2 regions of the Methylobacterium sp. J-043 genome follow, and region 2 is predicted to be linked to the other one. Evidence: predicted binding sites of a transcription regulator. Region 2 holds the regulator's gene; the other holds the start of a gene.

Region 1 (7,899 bases), on a different contig from region 2:
CCAAACTCTGTGCTCAGATAGGGCTCCATCATGCCATCAACCTGCTCTTGCAGGCGCCGCAGCCCGGTGTTCGTGCCGCTCGCTTATCGAATCGAGGATGCAGCCGCTGCCATCGGCATCAGCCGATCGACGCTGTTCGAGCACATCAAGGAGGGCCGAATCCCGTCGCGGAAAATTGGCGTCAGCACCGTCATCCGTCACTGCGATCTGGAGGCCTTTCTCGATGCCGCGCCGTTCTCTGCTGCTACGGAGGACGCATATCGCCGCCGCAAAACCGAGACGCACGGGTCAGAGGTAAGTTCACGCTCAGCTAACGCACTTCGGCCATCTTGAGCGAGAGCCGCGTTGCGTATCGGCTCCCCGTCGTGTGGACACGACACGCCCCGCCAGCCCGTGAGCAGATCGGGCGGCGGGGCTGCTACATTCGAGGAACGATCCCAGCCTGTCGCTCATTCCTGCCCGTCCACGTCGGGCTCAGGAAGCATTCTATGCCTCGCCTCGCTACCCTCGGATTGCTGCTTGCAGCATCATTCGTCGTCGCCTCGGCATCTGCCGCACCGGAGAGCAAGCGCGGCAACCCGGATCTTAAGAAATACTGCACGGGCGATGCTTTGAATCTCTGCGCGGGCATCGACTCCGACAGCCCCGAGATGGACGCTTGCTTCAAGAAGCGTCGCACCGAGCTATCCGAAAACTGCCGCCGCGCCATCACTGTCTACGAAGCGCAGGGCGGCAAGTGATCGGACATAGCATGCGTAAGGTCGTTCTCGCGACCATCATCGCCGCCGCCATGTTGGGAGGTGCATTTGCGCAGACTCAACCTCCTATCCAAAGCCCAGAGGACGCGACTTGTCGTAATGATGCGAGGGATCGCCTGCTCGGCGCTCCCAACCCCAAAGGTTTGTCTCCCTTTGACCTCGGCGCAGAACTATATCACGAGTGCATGAAGCGGCTCGGCGCCCAAGGAGCTGAGGCGACAAAGCCCAGGGGTTGATTGGAGAGGTGTCTCTTGGGGACACCGTCCGATGTCACAGTCCATTAACCCTGCCTCGCCGATCATCCGAACTCGACCGCATGAATGGGTGGGTCGTGCTGCTGGGTATCATTCAATGTGCACCAAACTCACTACGATCCTCATGACAGTAGTGGCCAGCATGAGCGTCTCCGCTTACGCGCAGGGGCTCCAGCGCGGCGTGCAGGAAGGCGCCTCGCGTGGGGAGGAGATGGCCGGTCCCCTGGGGGCTGTGGTTGGCGGAGCGATCGGTGCGGCCGTCGGGACCGCGAACGGCATTCTCGGCATCGATCGCCGTGAGCGCTTCCGCATCTACGCTCGGGCTGAGCGCCGCCCGTCTTTCATCTACCGTGGTCCGGTCCGCGTGGGCACCATTCTGCCGGACGAGGGTCCGGTTTACTACGACGTACCCCGCGAGTTCGAACTGGCCGGCTACAACTACACCATCGTGAACGAGCATCCGGTACTCGTCGAACCGGGCACTCGCCGCGTCGTCGAAGTGATCAATTGATACGGCCACGATGCCGGGACGAGGGTGACGCCGTATGTACGTGCACCTTCTTTCAAGCTCCCGTGGCCGTTCTCTTTCCAACCCTCGAACCTTTTCTGCCGAATCCTAAGCTTGCTCAGTCCTTCGGCTTGTCAGCACTCTTGTCGCCACCCGGCAGGTCAGCCTCCTGGCCCGGACGCTCTTCAGGCTCGCCGCCGCATGTCCGCTTCCGCTCGTAGATGGGGCGGAAGCGGACGTTCGACGCAAAATTGATTTACTGCGCACGCCAGCGGAGATGGGGGTGGGTCAGGCTGCCCGAACAGTGGCGAGGAAACGAGCGACCTCGGCGCCGAGATGCTCGGACTGCCGCGACAGCTCCGAGGCAGACGACAGAACCTGAGTGGCCGCCGCGCCCGTCTCCTCCGACGCCTGAGCCACCCCGGCAATGTTGCCTGTCACCTCGTTCGTCCCTGCCGAGGCTTGCGCGACATTGCGCACGATCTCCTGCGTGGCCGCACTCTGCTGCTCTACTGCCGCCGCGATCGAGGATGCCACGCTGTCGATTTCCCGGATCCGACTAGTGATCCCGCCGATCGCCGTCACCGCCTGCTCGGTCACCCCCTGGACCTCACCGATCTGGCGCGCGATCTCCTCGGTCGCCTTGGCGGTCTGCTCGGCCAGCGCCTTGACCTCTGTCGCCACCACCGCGAAGCCCCGCCCCGCAGCCCCTGCGCGCGCCGCCTCGATCGTGGCATTGAGCGCCAGAAGGTTTGTCTGCCCGGCGATCCCTGAGATCATGCCGACCATGTCGCCAATCCGGGCAGCGTTCTGGCTGAGCGCCTGAACAAGGTGCGCGGTCTGGTCAGCCTCACCCACCGCCGCTTGCGCAAGGCCTGCCGAGCCGGAGACTTGTCGGCCGATCTCCTGCACTGACGAGCCCAGCTCCTCGGCGGCCGCGGCGACCGTGTTGACGTTCGTCGAAGCTTCCTCGGCAGCGGCCGCCACGCTCGTGGACTGCGCGGCCGTCTCCTGGGCGGTGGCGGTCATCTGCTGCGCGGTGGCCTGGAGCTCGGTGGCGGAGGACGAGACCATGCCGACGATGCCGCCGACCGCGTGCTCAAAGCCGTCGGCGAGTTCGATCATAGTGCGCTTGCGCTCCGCGGCAGCGGCAGCATCGGCGCGGCGCTTAACCTCGGCCTCCTCGGCCGCCTTGCGAGCAACCATGACTTTGATGCCTTCGACTGCTTTGCCGACGGCGCCGATCTCGTCGCCGCGGCCAGCCTCTTTGATTTCGGCGTCGATCTCGCCCTGGGCCATCCGCCGGAGCACGCCCACGAGGGCACTGAGCGGCCGCGTGATGCCGAAAACCACGACCAAGGCCGAAAGCGCCATGGCGCTGAGAAGCCCGGCCAAAGAAGCGCCAATCAGGACCGTTTTAGCCGTCGCGACAGCTTGCTCGGCATTGTCGCGGGCTTGCCGCAACTCAGCATTCAGCCGTTCGACGCGACCTTGGACAAATTCTCGCATTTTGGTGCGCGCGGCGGAGGCTTCGATCAGCAGGACCTTGGCAGCTGCGTCGTTATCGTTCCTGAGGCCGAGGGCATTTGATTTATCCAGAGCGCCAAAAAACTCCGTGAGGATAGCCTGGAGGGACTGGTTGGTGGCTTTCCGCTCTGGCGTGTCGGCCATTGCAATCAGTGTATTCGCAGCCTCGCGCGAGGCTTTCACTGACGCGTCGTAGCGAGTTCGATAGGCTGACATCTCCTGCTCACGCGTCTCAAGAATAATATTCCGCGCCAGGATAGCAGCGTCGTTGGTATTGACCTGGATGCTCAAGATCCGTTCGAGCCGAACGGCCTGCACATCGACGATTTCGCGCATCTGCCCCGCGAGAAGATTGAGCCCGCCGATGGCATAAGCTATCAATCCCGCAGCGACGGCAGCCATGATTAAGAGTGGAACAACCGACTTAATCAGTATCTTAGAGTTTCGCAGCATAGAACTACCAAGGGCCTCGTTGAACTATCTTAGGTTAACATGGGATGATTGAAAATTTGTTAAAAATCAAATTACAGATTAACTTGAGCGACAATACTAATATCGTGATTATCAGGACGTTTTGTGAATAGCTATGTTCTTTAAGATATATATTATATCTGTGATTTCTTGCGGGCACCCCTAACATACGCTGTTCAACGTAAAAGGACAGGCCTTTTGGAATGGTATGGGGCCAGCAATCCATGACAGCAAAGGCAGCTTGCTATGCCCAAGCTACATCGGAGTTTGGTGGCGGACTGGGCCGCTTCCATCCGGAGGGGCGGCGCCAGGGTGAAAGGCGTCGGGCGGCCAGACAGTCCCGGCACATCGAAACAGGATGTGCTGTTAGACGCTATGCAACATATAATTGATTATGCAGTCTCGTTACCTCGGCGAATCCCCGCCGCCGGAGGCGCAACATGGTCAGCACCAATCCGACAGCGAACGTGGAAAGCGATCTCCCGACCGATCGGTGTGAGCGCGCCCTCGCCGAGGCGATCGGCGGTCTCGAAATCATCCGCGATGAAGGGCCCGCGGCCGATCCGGCCTATCCGATCCACGGAGGGATTGAGGCGCACGAAGCATGGGGCTTCGACTCGGCCGCGCACGAGCGCGCGGAGACCGCTCGGGGCACACTGGCGAACGTAGAGGCGATCATGGCGGGTAAGCCAGTGTCAGCCTGAGCGACGCGCATCGCTGCCGTCGAGTTATGTCCGATTTCCGCTAAACCCGCTCAATCTCAGCCCCGCCCGGCTCGCCGCGGCGGGGCTTTTGCGTTTCAGGCCCCGCGTTCTGCCGCGGCCATCCGCTTGCGCACGGCACACCACAGCCGCTCTTCCTCGCCATCCGCCGCCGCGATCAAGCGCCGCCGCGCCTCATGGTCGGCGTACTGCAGGAACATCTCGGCCAGCGCGGCTGCGTGTAGCTCGACTATGCCGGCGAGATGGTGCCCTGCTGAAGTGACACGCCGGTTTTGAACTCGCTCAAAGCGACTGCGGCATCGGCGCCTGCGAACCGGAGCGAGACCGACAGGTTGATCGCGCATGAGCACACCTGATCCGACCGCAGCCTCCACCAGCACCACCCAGGTGATCGATGCACGCCGCCGAGAGATGGCGGTGGAGCACATCCTATTCGGCGCCCTACGCCATCTTGCGGGCCGCCACCCCGAGATGATCGACGAACTCGAGGCCAGCCTTCCACATCTCTGGGACCGATCAGAGGGTACGGCGCGCGACGACGAGGCGGTGCGGGAGATTGCCCGGCGCTTCATCGCGAGCCTGCGAGCCGAGGCATAACAATCTGACAGGCGGTATGGGTGCGGTTTGCGCCCGATGCTCTGGAAATTCGCCGCGTGGTGCCCGCCATCCACCGGCTGGATCCTCGCGCGCGTGGCCTCCGAAGACGCGGCCCTCAAGCTCGCGCGCCTGCTGAACCTGAGATAGATCGCGCTCCACCATCATCGTTCTATTCAGCCCCACCCCCCGCCGCGCGGGGCTTTTCGTTCCGGGGCACCTCACTGCAGAGGCTGCCCGATGAACTCGGGAACGCCGGGGGCGCGGTAGAATTGCCTCTGCTCCGGGCACCAGCGCGCGGCGCCAATATTCCTGGCCTGAGAGGAGATCTCATTGCGAGCGGAAGCGACCGTCCTACGAACAGGCGCCTCGCCGAAGCGCTCAATTCCGTCTTGGAGGAAGGCTCGCTCCATCGCTGCGATCATCTTGCGGTCTAAGAGGTAGAACGGCCCGCAGACAGGTTCCACGAGGCCAATGCGTGCGATTGCTCGGGCAGTTTGGTTCAGCAAGTACTCTGGTGTCTGAGCCTGCCCGCCTTCCGGGAAAAGCAGCCATAGCGCCAACAGCACCGCCCATTGGCGAGGGTGGCAGGGGGTGCGGAGAGTAGCCATGCTAGCAACCTATCGCGCAGATTGCCGCGTCGCCACTGCCTCGCTATTCGTTCCCGATCTCACCCCCATCACCCCGCCGCCGCGGGCATCCGCTTCCGCACCTCGGCGATGCGGTCGTCATCGCCGACGCCGGTCACGTCCAGTCCTGATCGTCGGCGAGAAACCAAGCCGCCAGGAACTCGGCTCCGTGCTCCCGCAACTTGGCCCGCCCCATGAACTGGCCGTCCTGATCTTCGATGCGCCACATGCCGGGATGCTCATCGCAGGCAACCACGCACCCCGCCATCTCGTGATCGACCACGACCGTGAAGCGGCCCGGCGCGCTGCCGTCCTTGAGGCTGTAGGTCTGCACCGGGCCTCTCCTCAGGCCGCCTGCAGCGTTTCAGCGAAGTCCTCCGGCACCTCGCCAAACTGACCGAGGATCGTCGCGCTCTCGAGTTCGCCCGTCTCGTCGTCGGCCACTATCTGCAAGGCGGCCGTCCCCGGCATCCGCGTGGCCATCGCCTCGGCCCGCTTCAACGCCCCGCTGCCAGACGCCGACACCTGCCGATCGCAAGGAATGAGCCGCTTCCGCTTCAACACGAAGGCCTGCACGAGGAAGGTCGTCCGCATCGTCATCGCTGATACCCTCACCAAGCCCCAGTCGGGCGTTGTCCACGTTTTCCACAGGGCAGCACGGTCACGTTTATGCTCACGTTGACCCGGAACCGTCGGGCTGCTTGTTCTCTTTTCGTTCTATCACGGGAGAGGGTACGGCGTGAGCCTGTTTCGGGTCGACGAACTACCGGACCAAGGCTTCTCCACCGTTCGCGTACCGCTGATGGGGCCGTCGCTGTGCGCGGGCTTCCCATCGCCGGCCGACGACTTCGTCGAAAACGCCCTGGAGTTGCCGCGCTGGCTCGTGCCGAACCCGCCCGCCACCTTCCTCTGGCGCATCGCGGGCGATTCGATGCGTGACGCCGGGATCTTCGATGGAGATCTCGCCTGCGTCGATCGTAGCCTCAAGCCTGGGCATGGCAGCGTCGTCGTCGCAGCGGTCGACGGCGAGATGTCGATCAAGCGCATGGTGGTCGAGGGCAACACGGCTCGGCTCTCCTTCGACAACGCCGATCTGCCGGTCTACGCGCTGGAGGAGTTGGCCGAGGTCGATGTCTGGGGCGTGGTGCGCTTCACGATCCGCTGGCACGTCGCGCGCGCCGGACAGGGGCGATGAGTGGCGCTGAGGCGCGCCTGCGCGATCGGATCGGCGGCGGGCGGGCACTCGCCCTCATCGACGGCAACAGCTTCTACTGCTCGTGCGAGCGCGTGTTCGACGCCAAGCTCGCCCGCGTTCCGGTGATCGTGCTGAGCAACAACGATGGATGCGCCATCGCCCGTACCGCCGAGGCCAAAGCGCTCGGGATCAAGATGGGCGCGCCCTACTTCAAGATCCGCGGGCTCTGCGAGGCCCAGGGCGTGCGCGTGTTCTCCTCGAACTATACCCTCTACGGAGACATGTCGGCGCGCATCAACGCGATCTACCGCGACGCGACGCCCGACGTGGAGGTCTACTCGATCGACGAGAGCTTCCTCGACCTGACCGGCTTCGTCCGCCGGGATCGCGTCGCGCTCGCCCGAGAGATCCGCGCCACGGTGCGAGCCTGGACCGGCATCCCGACCTGCGTCGGCATCGGCCCGACCAAGACGCTCGCCAAGCTCGCCAACCACATCGCCAAGACCGTGCCCGAACTTGACGGCGTGTGCGACCTGACCGAGCCAACGGCGTACGAGCACTGGCTCTGCCGGATCCATGTCGGCGAGCTGTGGGGCGTCGGTCGCGCCTCGCTGCCAAAGCTGGAGGCGATGGGCATCGACACCGTAGCGGACCTGCGCGACATCGACCCGCGGCCAGTGCGCAAGGCGCTGACGGTGGTGGGCGAGCGCATGATCTACGAACTGCGCGGCCTGTCCTGCCTCGGGCTCGACCTCGTGCCAGCGCGGCGCAAGGGCTGCGCGGTGACCCGCTCGTTCTCTGGACGGGTGACGGAGCGGGCCGAGCTGGAGCAGGCGGTTGCCGCACACGCGACGCGGCTGGGCGAGAAGCTACGACGCGAAGGTCTCGGCACGGATCACATCACGGTCTTCTACCACACGAGCGAGCACGACCGCGGCGAGCCCATGCGCTCCGTCTCGACGGTGGTGAGGCTGCCGGAAGCGACGAACGACACGCTGGCGCTGATTCCGGCGGCGCTGCACGGCGTGGCTCGCACCTGGCGCGAGCAGGGCAGCCCGTCTTGGCGCTACTCGAAGGCCGGCGTGGTGACGGTCGATCTCGTGCCGCTGGCGGTGTCGCAGCGGGCGCTGATCGGCCGGCTCGATCGGGAGCGCTCGACGCGGCTCATGGGCGCGATGGATGCCTGCAACGCCCGCTTCGGCCGCGGTAGCGTGGTGCCGGCGCGGGCCGGACTGGCGCAG
Region 2 (7,899 bases):
GCCAGCCGCCGATGGGCCGCATGAAGAAGCCCACCGCGAAGACCGCGGCCGACTTCAGGAGCTGGCCAGTGTCGTCGCCCTCCGGAAAGAAGACCGGGGCGAAGTAGAGGGCAAAGAAAGCGTAGCAGTAGAAGTCGTACCACTCGACGAGATTGCCCGACGAGGAACCGACGATGGCCATGATGCGGCGGCGGCGGTCGGCGGCCTCGTCGAGTGGCGGCGCGGCGGCGCTGGTCTCCAGCATGCGTTTCCCCTGATGGTCCGGCCCTTGAGTGGCCGTGAGCGTTTATCAGAGGCCGGTATTTACCCGAGACGGGCCCCGCGCCGACGTGGTCGGCGGCCATTCCATGACAGATGCCGGGGAACGTTGCGCACAAAGGCTTGGATCGATCGGCTCTCGTTCCGGAATGGCAGGCGGCAAGCCCTGTCGGCTACCGTGCCTCGGCCTTCCCAGTGCGGGGGGAGAGAGGCCCGGGCGGCACGAGGGTCAGCTCAAGCGCGGTTCCCCCGTCTCAGTCTTCCCAAGCACATGACAGCCTGACTTTCGGACGCCGAAAGACTCAAGCGTATCCATTCGTGCAACCCCACGGTTTTCCCGAAGAACAAGCTGGAGAGCTTATTCCGGGAACGGTTTTGCGAGGGTTGCCGTTGCGTCCCCGGCTTCGGCACCAAGTCGGTCGCTGAGAAGAAACAGGGACGGAACATGACGAAACTCTTTCGCAGCACGGCGACGGCGGCGATCCTGATGTTGGGCGCGGCAACCGCACTCGCTCAAGGCGGCGGCGGCGGCGGTGTTGGGGCCGGGGGGGCCGGGGGCGGTGGTGCTGGCGCAGGAGGTGCCGGGATGGGCGCAGGCGGTGCCGGTGGAGGCGCTGGCGGCGCTGGCGGCGCCGGTGGCGGTGCGGCCGGCGGAGCACGGGGCGGCGCGGGCGAGGCCGGCGGCGCAGGCGGTGCCCGTGGGGCCGCCGATGTCGGTGGGACCCGTGGCGGCGAGAGCGGCGGGGCACCCGGTGGCGCGTCGCGCGCCGGCGAGAGTGGAGAGCCGGGTAGCCGTGGCGGGCGCGAAGGTGGCCCGGCCCGTGCCGAACAGCCGAGCGAGCGCGGCAACCGCGAGTCCGGGCAGACCGACCGCGGCGGCGCAGGCGAGCGCGGCGGACGGGACGGACGAGACGGGCCGGGCGAGCGCGGCGGGCGTGACGGCCGAGATGGGGCCGGCGAGCGCGGCGGGCGGGATGCGGCGGGTGAACGCGGCGGTGCCGGCGAGCGAGGTGGTCGTGGGGCCGCCACCGAGGCGCGGGGCGCTTCGAAGAACCTGAGCTCGACGCAACGCGGCGAGTTCCGCCAGTCGATCACCCGTTCCAGCGTTCGCGCCGTCACGAATGTCAACTTCGCCGTCCGCGTCGGCACGGCAATCCCGCGCTCGGTCTCGCTGCACCCGCTACCCCCGGCGATTCTCTCGGTGGTGCCGGCCTATCGCGGCCTGCAATTCATTCTCGTCGGGGACGACATCGTCATCATCGATCCTGACACCTACGAGATCGTCGACGTGATCCCGGCCTGATCCGGCTGCACGGTACGACAGGAGAGGCGGCGGGGCGACAGCTCCGCCGCCTCTTTCGCTTCCCGAGGTATGCTTGCGGAACAGGAGAGGAACGTCTAGGCTGTTCGTGCTTTGTTTTCAACGATTCTGCGGCGCCCTCGGCCCGCGCTCGACAGCAGGTGCCGCATGCTGACCCGCAAGCAACTCGAACTGCTCCAGTTCATCCAGCAGAGGATGCAGGAGAGCGGTGTTCCGCCGTCATTCGACGAAATGAAGGACGCGCTCGACCTGAAATCCAAGTCCGGCATCCACCGCCTGATCATGGCGCTGGAAGAGCGCGGCTTCCTCCGCCGTCTGCCGAACCGGGCTCGGGCGATCGAGATCCTGCGCATGCCCGATATGCCGGCGGCCAAGCCCGCATCGTCCGAGCCGCGACGCTTCACGCCGAGCGTGGTCGAGGGCGGCCTTTCGGCCAAGCCTGCCGCGCCGAAGCCTGCCATGCTTCAGGCCCATGACGGCAAGGGCCAGTCGGTGATGGTGCCAGTGATGGGCCGGATCGCTGCCGGTGTGCCGATCTCGGCGATCGAGAGCCAGAGCCATTCGATTTCGATGTCCCCCGACTTCCTGGCGGGCGGCGAACACTACGCGTTGGAAGTGCGCGGCGATTCGATGATCGAGGCCGGCATCCTCGATGGCGATCTCGTGGTGATCCACAAGCAGGAGACCGCCAACAACGGCGAAATCATCGTCGCGCTGATCGACGACGAGGAGGCGACGCTCAAGCGCTTGCGCCGCCGCGGTTCGTCGATCGCGCTGGAAGCCGCCAACCCGGCCTACGAGACCCGCGTGCTCGGTCCCGACCGAGTGCGCATCCAGGGCAAGCTCGTGAGCCTCGTGCGCCGTTACTGAGGGTTCTCGGCGTGCGGCGGGTCTGACGGATCCGCCGCACTCGGATCGTTGAAAGGTTGGGAGTCCGACAGGGCTGCCGGCGTTGTCGTGCCGGAAGGACGGGGCTGCCAGGGCTGCAGCCGATCGGCCCCTCGCGCGGTGACGATGTCAGGCCCTGCTGTTCCAAGGCGGATCGCTGTGGCCCCCCGCGCCGCCAGAAATGCCCGGTCGGCGATCAGCGGCGCGGCACAGCCAGGCGGGGCACGCAAGCGGCTGATGAGGATGTCGGCCCGGGCGCAATCCTCGGCGAAGGCGCGCTTGTCGGTGACGAGGGCGACGGCACGGCCGTCCACCGCCGTGAGGGTGCAGCCGATCCGGTCGCAGCGCGGACCGGCGGCGCCGGTTGCGGCCTCCGGACGGCGCCCGTCACCGTCGGCCTTCAACCATTGTTCGAGTACGAAGCCGGGCGGGCGTCCGAGGACTACGAGGCGGCCGTCCTTGCCGCGGACCGCAGCGCCCGCCCCATCCCGATCGATATAGATGTCGTACCGGATCGGGCTCGCGGCGAGGGCGATTCCAAGCCCGGCCGGTATGAGGGCGAGGAGACGCAGCCGCGATACGGGGAGTGTTGCCAGCAGCAGGGCGACGGCGAGCAGCATCAGCGCACCCGTCCCGAAGGCCGGCAGCACGACGGTGGCCTGCCCAAACCCCGCGATCCAGGCGGAGATCTCGAGCATGCCGCGCACCGCAAGCCCCATCAGCCACCAGACCGGACGGTCGAGGGCGAAGGGATAGGCCAGCATGCCGAGTACCGCCGCGGGCATCACCGCGAGCGAGACGAGCGGCAGGGTCAGCGCGTTGCCGACGAGGCCGAAGGGCTGCACGGTCTGGAAGTGGTAGGTCGCGAACGGCGCGGTGGCGAGCTGCGCCACCAGCGTCGTGGCAAACGTTCCGACCACCGCCTTCGCCACCCATGAGGCGGCCCGCGCGATCCGGGACGAGCTGTCGGTTCGTAAGACCCGCCCGTCGATGAGCGGCGCGCAGGCGATGAGGCCGGCCACCGCGCCGAACGACATCTGAAAACTCGGGCCCAGCAGCGCCTCCGGTTCGCGGGCGAGCGCCAGGATCGCCGCGAGGGCGAGGTTGCGCAGGCTGAGCGCCGGGCGGTCGACGAGGATCGCGCCGAGCATCACCAGCGTCATGATCAGTGCCCGCTCGGCGGCGACATCCCAACCCGAGAAGGCGCAGTAGGCGGTCACGCCCAGCATCGCCGTACCCGCCGCGATCTTCTTGATGGGCCAGGCGAGGGCGAGCACCGGCACCAGGGCGAGCCCGGCCCGCACCAGCCAGAATACGACGCCGGCCGCGAGCACCATGTGGAGCCCGGAGATCGAAACGACGTGATAAATTCCCGCCGCCCGCAGCACGTCGTTGGTCTCGTTGGAGATCAGCCCGCGCTTTCCGGTGACGAGAGCCGCCGCCACCGCGCCGGCCTGTCCGCCGATCGCGTCGGTGATGCGGCGGGTGAAGGCGTTGCGGGCCGCGTCGATGGCGGCGGTCAACCGCAGCGACGGGGCCAGCGGCTCGGCCGGGGGGCCGACCTCGATCTTGCCGACCAGCGAGCCCACGGCACCGATTCCGCGAAAGTAGGCGTCGCGCGCAAAGTCGTAGCCGCCCGGCCGCACCGCCTCCGGCGGCGGTAGGAGACGGGCGGTGGCGCGGATGGCGTCCCCCGGCCGCACCGCCTGCGCGGCACGGAAGGAGACCCGCACCCGGCGCGGACGGCGCTCCGCATCGAGATCGCCGAATCGCTCGACACGCACGATCAGCCGGGCGCCGCCCTCGCGCTCATCCAGCCCTTCGACCAAGCCGACGAGCGGCGCGATGGTGACGCGGGTGAGCACAGGCCCCGCCACGGAAGCGACGCGCCAGACGCCCGCGGCGAAGCCGAGGAAGACGGCAGCTAGGCCGAGCATCAGCGCGAGCGCCACCGGACGCGCCCGCAGAAACCGCGTCACCGCAAGGCAGAGCCCCGCTGCGATCAGCGGCGCAGCCAGCGATGGCTCTCCATCGGTCGCCGTAAAGAAGACGAGAATGCCGGCCCCGAAGGCGACGGCGAGCCAGGGGAACAGCCGCCGCTGCTCGGCATCGCGGGCGATGCTGCCGCGCAGACCGTCGAGAGTGGCCTGCCAGAGCTGTGCGGGGGCGGGAACGCGGCCGGCGAGGAGGGCCGGAACGGCCCCGCGCATCGCCCTGCCGCTGCCCCCTGCCATGCGCCCCCTGCCGTCCCCCGCCGCGCTCTGAGACCTGCGATGCCCGCGCGGCGGGCAATCGTGACGGATTCTTAACGCATCCGCTCGCTCGTGCTACACGCCCGCAGAGACCGGCCGCGGCCGCACGCGCGCCATCCCGCACTTTTTCAAGAAGAAGCCTCCCAGCAGCCGATGTCGTCACCGGTCGTCACGCGCTTTGCGCCCTCACCTACGGGCTTCCTGCATATCGGGGGAGCGCGCACGGCTCTGTTCAATTGGCTCTACGCCCGCCGCTTCGGCGGGCGGATGCTGCTGCGCATCGAGGACACCGACCGGGAGCGATCGACGCAAGGTGCGATCGACGCGATCCTCGACGGGATGCGCTGGCTCGGCCTCGATTGGGACGGGGAGGTGATCTACCAGTTCGCCCGCGCCGAGCGGCACCGCGAGGTCGCCGAGAGCCTGCTCGCCTCGGGCAACGCCTATCACTGCTACGCCACCGCCGAAGAACTCGTGCAGATGCGCGAGACCGCCCGCGCCGAGGGCCGTGCCCCGCGCTACGATGGCCGCTGGCGTGACCGCGATCCGTCCGAGGCGCCCGCGGGCGTGAAGCCGGTGATCCGCCTGCGCGCGCCGAGCGACGGTGAGACCGTGGTCGAGGACGCTGTGCAGGGCCGCGTGACCTGGGCCAACCGAGACCTCGACGACCTCGTGCTGCTGCGCTCCGACGGCACGCCGACCTACATGCTCGCCGTCGTGGTGGACGACCACGACATGGGCGTCAGCCAAGTGATCCGCGGCGACGACCACCTCACCAACGCTGCCCGCCAGAGCCAGATCTACCGGGCGCTCGGCTGGGACGTGCCGGCGATGGCGCATATCCCGCTCATCCACGGGGCGGACGGCGCCAAGCTGTCGAAGCGCCACGGTGCGCTCGGCGTCGAGGAGTATCGCGACCGCGGCTACCTCCCGGCGGCGCTGCGCAACTACCTCGTGCGGCTCGGCTGGAGCCACGGCGATCAGGAAGTGTTCTCCACGGAGGAGATGATCGCCGCCTTCGACCTGAAGGCGATCGGCCGCTCGGCGGCGCGGTTCGACTTCACCAAGCTTGAAAGCCTCAACGGTCTCTACATCCGCGGCAGCGACGATTCGGTGCTGGTGGATGCGATCGACGCGATCCTGCCGGCCCGTGGCCCCGAGCGGGGCCTGCCGACCAAGCTGACGCCGGATCTGCGCGAAAAACTCCTGTCAGCGATGCCCGGCTTGAAGGAGCGCGCCAAGACCCTCGTCGAACTCCTCGACAGCGCCTACTACCTCTACGCCCCGCGCCCGCTCGCTCTCGACGCCAAGGCCGAAGCCTTGCTCGCGGGCGAAGCGCCCGAGCGGCTGCGCGCGCTCCTGCCGGCGCTCGAAGCCCTCCCGGAATGGAACGCAGCGACGACCGAGGCTGCGGTTCGCCAGTTCGCGGACGGTCAGGGAGTCAAGCTTGGCCAAGTCGCCCAGCCCCTGCGGGCGGCGCTGACGGGGCGCGCCACCTCGCCGCCGGTCTTCGACGTCCTGGCCGTGCTCGGCCGCGACGAGGCACTCGCCCGCCTCCGGGATCGCTTGCCGGCCTGAAGGCCGGCCACGCGACGGATAAACGCATAGCCCCCGCGACGCATCGGCCGAGCCGATGCGTCGCGTCGCGATATCCGCACCCTCTGGGCTTCGTGGCACCATGAATGACAATCCGGCGCAAATGACAGCCCCAACTTTTGCCGGCGGCCCATCGTCCGGTCGAGGGCCGGAAGATCTTGCTCGCACGCGTATTTCGGCGTCATCTTCACTCTGACAGAGCGCTCTGAGTGACCAAGAGCTGCGCGCGGGAACCGGTCGGATGAGATTTCATCCCTCTCGTGCAGTAACAGATGCGGCCTGTTTTTCGCATATGCGAAGAGGCCGGGAGCGGCCCACCGTTGCTGGGCGCCGACCGATCCGCTAACCCGGTGCCTCAGTGAGCGGGTGCAGTGCTCTGCTGCGGCGCCACAACGGAGCGGGCGGCATTGGCCTCCGGTCCCGTGCTGTTCCCGTCGCAAGAAAGGGTCCGCGATCCCATGAGCGCTTCCGCCAGCACCATCATCGTGGGCGACAAGAACGTCGAATTGCCCATCAAGACCGGAACGATCGGTCCCGACGTCGTCGATATCGGCAAGCTCTACGCCCAGACCGGCAAGTTCACCTTCGATCCGGGCTTCACCTCGACCGCCTCCTGCGAATCGAAGATCACCTACATCGACGGCGACGAGGGCGTGCTGCTCTATCGCGGCTACCCGATCGAACAGCTCGCCGAGAACGGCGACTTCCTCGAAACCGCCTACCTGATGCTGTTCGGCGAGCTTCCCAGCTCGGCCCAGAAGGCGGATTTCGACTACCGGGTCACGCGCCACACCATGGTGCACGACCAGATGAACCGCTTCTTCCAGGGCTTCCGCCGCGACGCCCACCCGATGGCGGTGATGGTGGCCTGCGTCGGTGCGCTCTCGGCCTTCTACCACGACTCGACCGACATCTCGGACGAGTCCCAGCGGATGATCGCCTCGCTTCGCATGATCGCGAAGATGCCGACACTCGCGGCGATGGCCTACAAGTACACGATCGGCCAGCCCTTCGTGTATCCAAAGAACGATCTCGACTATACCTCGAATTTCCTGCGGATGTGCTTCGCGGTGCCGTGCGAGGAATACGTCGTCAACCCGATCTACGCCCGAGCGCTGGACAAGATCTTCATCCTGCACGCCGACCACGAGCAGAACGCCTCGACCTCGACGGTGCGTCTCGCCGGCTCCTCGGGCGCGAACCCGTTCGCCTGCATCGCGGCCGGCATCGCCTGCCTGTGGGGCCCGGCCCATGGCGGCGCCAACGAGGCGGCGCTCAAGATGCTCATGGAGATCGGGCATCCCGAGAACGTGCAGAAGTACGTCGCCAAGGCGAAGGACAAGAACGATCCCTTCCGCCTGATGGGCTTCGGCCACCGGGTCTACAAGAACTACGACCCGCGCGCGCGCATCATGCAGAAGACGACCCACGAGGTCCTGAACGAACTCGGGATCAAGGACGACCTGCTGGAGGTCGCCGTCCAGCTCGAGAAGATCGCCCTCGAGGACGAGTACTTCATCGAGAAGAAGCTCTACCCGAACATCGACTTCTACTCGGGTATCACCCTCAAGGCGCTCGGCTTCC

What was found. The regulator LexA, encoded in region 2, represses DNA repair genes until DNA is damaged. The targets are predictions, from matches to a motif close to TGTTCNNNNTGTGTTCNG.
Region 1: the regulator LexA is predicted to act here: its motif matches at 6,166-6,183, upstream of MKK50_RS18150 (LexA family protein).

The regions. Positions count from the first base shown of each region.
Region 1 is NZ_JAKSYB010000063.1:19,869-27,767, forward strand. Features, by position in the region: gene MKK50_RS18100 (helix-turn-helix domain-containing protein) at 67-333, shown strand; gene MKK50_RS18105 (3',5'-cyclic-nucleotide phosphodiesterase) at 489-740, shown strand; gene MKK50_RS18110 (DUF1236 domain-containing protein) at 1,110-1,523, shown strand; gene MKK50_RS18115 (methyl-accepting chemotaxis protein) at 1,809-3,449, opposite strand; gene MKK50_RS18120 (hypothetical protein) at 3,959-4,222, shown strand; gene MKK50_RS18125 (hypothetical protein) at 4,318-4,440, opposite strand; gene MKK50_RS18130 (hypothetical protein) at 4,583-4,837, shown strand; gene MKK50_RS18135 (hypothetical protein) at 5,056-5,445, opposite strand; gene MKK50_RS18140 (hypothetical protein) at 5,579-5,797, opposite strand; gene MKK50_RS18145 (hypothetical protein) at 5,809-6,063, opposite strand; gene MKK50_RS18150 (LexA family protein) at 6,203-6,658, shown strand; gene MKK50_RS18155 (Y-family DNA polymerase) at 6,655-7,899, shown strand, end outside.
Region 2 is NZ_JAKSYB010000058.1:409,221-417,119, forward strand. Features, by position in the region: gene MKK50_RS17215 (MFS family transporter) at 1-244, opposite strand, end outside; gene MKK50_RS17220 (DUF1236 domain-containing protein) at 704-1,561, shown strand; gene lexA (transcriptional repressor LexA) at 1,727-2,449, shown strand; gene MKK50_RS17230 (ComEC/Rec2 family competence protein) at 2,443-4,701, opposite strand; gene gltX (glutamate--tRNA ligase) at 4,873-6,297, shown strand; gene gltA (citrate synthase) at 6,774-7,899, shown strand, end outside.